Regions from separate parts of the Clostridium sp. JS66 genome, predicted to be linked through region 2. Evidence: a T-box and tRNA genes for the amino acid it is inferred to sense, from the RefSeq annotation. Region 2 holds a T-box; the other holds one or more tRNA genes.

Region 1 (3,153 bases), 1.1 Mb from region 2:
AGGATGTGCACACTATTGGATGTGTGTCTAAGCACTTAGACAGATCAGACAGGCAAATCCGTCTGGTTAATGTTGAGGTGTGATGGGGAGTGGCTTTATGCCGCGAAGTATCTGATTCCACGCTGCCAAGAAAAGTCTCTATGGAGGATGTTGGTGCCCGTACCGCAAACCGACACAGGTAGGTGAGGAGAGAATCCTAAGACCATCGGAAGAATTGTTGTCAAGGAACTCGGCAAATTGACCCCGTAACTTCGGGAGAAGGGGTGCCTATGAAAGTAGGTCGCAGAGAATAGGCCCAAGCAACTGTTTAGCAAAAACACAGGTCTCTGCTAAAGCGAAAGCTGAAGTATAGGGGCTGACGCCTGCCCGGTGCTGGAAGGTTAAGGGGAATACTTAGCGCAAGCGAAGGTATGAACTTAAGCCCCAGTAAACGGCGGCCGTAACTATAACGGTCCTAAGGTAGCGAAATTCCTTGTCGGGTAAGTTCCGACCCGCACGAATGGCGTAATGACTTGGGCACTGTCTCGACAACAAATCCGGCGAAATTGTAGTGCAAGTGAAGATGCTTGCTACCCGCGATTGGACGGAAAGACCCCGTAGAGCTTTACTGCAGCTTAGCATTGAGTTTCGATATTGTCTGTACAGGATAGGTGGGAGACTGCGAAACAGGGGCGTCAGCTTCTGTGGAGTCATCCTTGGGATACCACCCTGACAGTATTGGGATTCTAACCGGCGGCCATGAAACTGGTCACGGGACATTGTTAGGTGGGCAGTTTGACTGGGGCGGTCGCCTCCAAAAAAGTAACGGAGGCGCCCAAAGGTTCCCTCAGAACGGTTGGAAATCGTTCGAAGAGTGCAAAGGCAGAAGGGAGCCTGACTGCGACACATACAGGTGGAGCAGGGACGAAAGTCGGGCTTAGTGATCCGGTGGTTCCTCGTGGGAGGGCCATCGCTCAACGGATAAAAGCTACCTCGGGGATAACAGGCTGATCTCCCCCAAGAGTCCACATCGACGGGGAGGTTTGGCACCTCGATGTCGGCTCGTCGCATCCTGGGGCTGAAGTAGGTCCCAAGGGTTGGGCTGTTCGCCCATTAAAGCGGCACGCGAGCTGGGTTCAGAACGTCGTGAGACAGTTCGGTCCCTATCCGTCGCGGGCGTAGGAAATTTGAGAGGAGCTGTCCTTAGTACGAGAGGACCGGGATGGACTGACCTCTGGTGTACCAGTTGTTCCGCCAGGAGCATGGCTGGGTAGCTATGTCGGGACGGGATAAACGCTGAAAGCATCTAAGCGTGAAACCCACCTCAAGATTAGATTTCCCATAGCGTAAGCTAGTAAGACCCCTTGAAGAACACAAGGTTGATAGGTCAGAGGTGTAAGCATGGTAACATGTTCAGCTGACTGATACTAATAGGTCGAGGGCTTGACCAAATAAATTCACTATGCAATTTTGAGATGATAATTTAAAAATGTTTAAAAAAGTATTGACATTTTTAAAAATATCATGTACAATATTAAACTGTAATGATTAATAAATCTGGTAATTATGACATAAAGGTAACACCCGTTCCCATTCCGAACACGATGGTTAAGCTTTATAGTGCCGATGGTACTGCAGGGGAGGCTCTGTGGAAGAGTAGGTCGTTGCCAGGTAATGGATCTTTAGCTCAGTTGGTTAGAGCAACCGGCTCATAACCGGTAGGTCCGGGGTTCGAGTCCCTGAAGGTCCACCATATGGGGGTATAGCTCAGTTGGGAGAGCATCTGCCTTGCACGCAGAGGGTCAAGAGTTCGAGTCTCTTTATCTCCACCATAAAAGAAGCAATAAATGTTGCTTCTTTTTTTATGTTTTTTGATATAAATATATAATTATCAACTTTTATTGACCAAGGTGAAAGTACAAGAAAGAAATACTTTAGAATATATAATATTCTAATTTAAAATACATATTTAAATGTCTTCAGGATTTTTAAATGCGTATTTTATCCTTTTTCTTAATTAGTTCTTAACTTACGAATCTTTCTTCACATTATGCTTATTATATTAAATTAAAATTTTGTATGTATGATAGTTCAAGAAAAGATAAAGGTAAAACTACAGTCCCAGGTGTGTCCGTATAATTAAAAGTGAGTAAAACTTAAAAAAACATATGAAATATAATTTAATTACAATTAACGAGTAGTTTAGATTATATTCTACAGTAAATTTGTGATACAATAACACATGTCGCTTGAGGTAATAGTAAATACTTAAGAAAATTAAGTGTAAGTGAATAGCTTAAATTTTAATTTTCTAAAAAATCTTCTGTTTTTTAATAAAAAAAGATATTAAAAAAGTATTGACAAAATCTTAAGTAACATGGTATTATGTTAAAGCTGTGTGATGCAGCAAGCTTAGCAAAAAAGAATTTCAAAAAGTTCTTGACAGGGTTAAGCAAACATGATAAGATATAAAAGTCGCTGAGATGCGGCAAGATCCTTGAAAATTAAACAGAGTGAAAGTAAGATATAAATCTTATTTTAAATAAGCCAGTATTAGTTAAACTAATAAGTTTAACGTCAATAATTTGAGTACAGATTAAGCTTTTAAATTGAGAGTTTGATCCTGGCTCAGGACGAACGCTGGCGGCGTGCTTAACACATGCAAGTCGAGCGATGAAATCCCTTCGGGGATGGATTAGCGGCGGACGGGTGAGTAACACGTGGGCAACCTGCCTCAAAGTGGGGGATAGCCTTCCGAAAGGGAGATTAATACCGCATAACATTAGTTTTTCACATGAATTACTAATTAAAGGAGTAATCCGCTTTGAGATGGGCCCGCGGCGCATTAGCTAGTTGGTGAGGTAACGGCTCACCAAGGCCACGATGCGTAGCCGACCTGAGAGGGTGATCGGCCACATTGGAACTGAGACACGGTCCAGACTCCTACGGGAGGCAGCAGTGGGGAATATTGCACAATGGGCGAAAGCCTGATGCAGCAACGCCGCGTGAGTGATGAAGGCCTTCGGGTTGTAAAGCTCTGTCTTTGGGGACGATAATGACGGTACCCAAGGAGGAAGCCACGGCTAACTACGTGCCAGCAGCCGCGGTAATACGTAGGTGGCGAGCGTTGTCCGGATTTACTGGGCGTAAAGGATGCGTAGGCGGATGTTTAAG
Region 2 (3,153 bases):
TTTAATGGAAGAAGTGAAAACCTAAGTTTTTGTAGTTTACCACATAAATTGTTTACGGAAGATGATTTGAATGAAAAAAGTTAAAAGAATATATAAGTACATATTAACTATTATAATTGTATTTTTAATAATACTTCTAGGTTTAAGAAGTTCTGCTATTAGAGAAGCGATATATTTACTGTTTATTTCTTTTATAATTGCTTATACTTTAAGACCAATGAATAAGTATATGGAGCAAAATGGAATAAGAAAAAAATTTGCAGCAGTAAGTCTCATATGCGTTTTAATATTAATTACAATGACAATTTTTTTGCTAATCGTACCATCTGCTTTTAAGGAAAGTTTAAATATAAGTTATACAATAGATAAAATACAAAAAATTATAGATAATTTATATTCAAAGTTAAAGCCTATAAGTAATAATAAAACCATTTATGCAGTAATAAATAATGTATCTATAAAGATGAATAATCAATTAATTAGTTTGTTTTCAAAAATATTTGATTCAGCTTTAAATATAGGTCAAAATATAGTGTCTATTGCGGTTATACCTATAATATCTTATTATTTTTTAGCAGATGGAGACAATATAGCAAATAAATTATTAAATTTTTTTCCAATTAAGAGTAGAAATATGGTAAAAAAAATAAGCAAGGACATAGATAAAATATTAGGTAGATATATAGTTAGTCAGCTGCTTTTATGTGCATTTATTGGAATTGTAACTTTTGCAATTTTAATATTTCTACATGTAGATTTTCCTATAATTTTATCCATACTAAATGCTTTTTTTAATATAATACCCTATTTTGGACCAGTTTTTGGAGCTGTGCCTGCAATTTTTATAGCACTGATTAAATCGCCACAAAAAGCTATGTGGGTATTGATATGGTTATATTTATTACAACAAATAGAGGGTAATATATTATCACCTAAAATTACGGGGGATAGTGTAAACATGCATCCACTTATGGTTATAATATTACTTGTAGTAGGTGGAAAGATTGCCGGTTTTCTAGGAATGATACTTGCTATTCCAGTAGGAGTTATGATAAAGGTAATTTATGAAGACTTGAATTACTACTTATTTTAAATAAGTTCAATTCCGATTTATGTAAATTTTGCGATTTATTAGCTGATACTGTTGACATATGAATTATTTTTAATTATAATTTGTATCATAATTAGATATGAAGGCAATGATTGGAAGGAGTATTTATATTTCTACATAAAGAGAAGAAGTGGAAGGTGAAAACTTCTTGTAGGATATATTGAAGCAGTCCAGGAGTCATAAGCTTTAAAGAGACACAGCTTTATTTTAAGAAGTGATTACTGAACTCAAGTTTTAATTTTTATGTATTTGTAAATTAAAACGTTTTAGCTGTGTAATTAGGGTGGTACCACGGAAACAGCTTTCGTCCCTTTTGGGATGGAAGTTTTTTTGTTACAAAACATTAAGAATAAAGGAGAGATAATTTATGAAAAAGATAGGTTTAAATGAACTTAGAGAAATGTATTTAAAATTCTTTGAAAGTAAAGAACATTTGAGATTACCGAGCTTTTCACTTGTTCCTAAAAATGATAAAAGCTTATTGCTTATAAATGCAGGAATGGCACCTTTAAAGCCATATTTTACAGGGCTGCAAGTGCCTCCTAAGACAAGAGTTACAACTTGTCAGAAGTGTATAAGAACAGGTGATATTGAAAATGTGGGTAAAACATCAAGGCATGGTACGTTTTTTGAAATGTTAGGTAATTTCTCTTTTGGTGATTATTTTAAGGAAGAAGCTATTCCATGGGCGTGGGAATTTACTACAGAGGTATTAAAGCTTCCTAAAGATAAATTATATGTAACTATTTATTTAGATGATGATGAAGCTAATGATATATGGGTTAAAAAGACAGATGTAGATCCATCAAGAATATTTAGATTGGGAAAAGATGATAATTTTTGGGAGCATGGGGTAGGACCTTGTGGACCTTGTTCTGAAATTCATTTTGATAGAGGAAATGAAAAAATAAATACAGTAGAAGAATTTTTGAAAGCAGCAGATGAAGATAGAGTAGTTGAATTCTGGAATCTTGTATTTACACAGTTTGACAAAGATGAAGATGGAAATTACAATAAGCTAAAAAATCCTAATATAGACACAGGTATGGGACTTGAAAGAATAGCTACAATTATGCAGGGAACAAATAGCATTTTTGAAGTTGATACTATAAGAGCCATATTAGATGAAGTTAGTAAAGTATCAAAAATTGAATATGGAAAAGATGAAAAAAGCGATATATCCATGAGAGTAATAACAGACCATGTTAGAAGTGTTAGTTTTATGATTAGTGATGGAATATTGCCTTCAAATGAAGGCAGGGGATATGTTCTTAGAAGATTGCTTAGAAGAGCTGCTAAGCATGGAAAATCTTTAGGAATAAATAATGCATTTTTATATAAACTAACAGATATAGTTATAGATAATTCTTGTGGAAACTATGCTGAACTTGCAGAAAAAAGAGATTATATTAAAAAGGTTATAAAACTAGAAGAAGAAAGATTTGATGAAACTATAGATAGTGGAATGCAAATTTTAAATGAATTTATAGAAAATTTAAAAATTAATAATGAAACTATTTTATCAGGAGAAAAAGCATTTAAGTTATATGACACTTATGGATTTCCAATAGAGCTTACTGAAGAAATACTTGAAGAAAAAGATATGAAAGTGGATTTAGAAGGCTTTAATAAAGAAATGCAAAATCAAAGAGAAAGAGCTAGAGCTGCAAGAGAAGAGACCAACTATATGGGAGCAGAAGATACTATATTAAATAAAATACCTTTAGAAATAGAAACAAAATTTAATGGATATGATACTTTGCACACTACTTCAAAGGTTAAAATTTTAATTAAAAATGAAGAATTTGTTTCAACTATGGTAGAAGGAGATAAGGGTGTAATAGTCACAGAAAATACTCCTTTTTATGCAGAAATGGGAGGTCAAATAGGTGACCACGGTATAATATCTACAGATTCATTTAAGGCAGAGGTTGTGGACTGCAAGAAAAATGTAGCAGGAAAAATACTTCATTTTGTAAAGGTATTGAGTGGAACTATAGGTGTAGATCATCAAGTAACTTTAAATGTAAATGAAGCTAGAA

What was found. A T-box is a leader RNA that pairs with one kind of tRNA and senses whether it is charged. The one in region 2 lies ahead of alaS (alanine--tRNA ligase), so its partner is inferred to be a tRNA-Ala.
Region 1: it encodes a tRNA-Ala, which carries the amino acid that the T-box ahead of alaS (alanine--tRNA ligase) is inferred to sense. The anticodon was not compared.

The regions. Positions count from the first base shown of each region.
Region 1 is NZ_CP131467.1:6,173,332-6,176,484, reverse strand. Features, by position in the region: rRNA gene Q6H37_RS28700 (23S ribosomal RNA) at 1-1,430, shown strand, start outside; rRNA gene rrf (5S ribosomal RNA) at 1,536-1,652, shown strand; tRNA gene Q6H37_RS28690 (tRNA-Ile) at 1,656-1,732, shown strand; tRNA gene Q6H37_RS28685 (tRNA-Ala) at 1,736-1,811, shown strand; rRNA gene Q6H37_RS28680 (16S ribosomal RNA) at 2,585-3,153, shown strand, end outside.
Region 2 is NZ_CP131467.1:5,036,881-5,040,033, reverse strand. Features, by position in the region: gene Q6H37_RS23255 (PRC-barrel domain-containing protein) at 1-84, shown strand, start outside; gene Q6H37_RS23250 (AI-2E family transporter) at 71-1,093, shown strand; T-box leader at 1,191-1,426, shown strand; gene alaS (alanine--tRNA ligase) at 1,479-3,153, shown strand, end outside.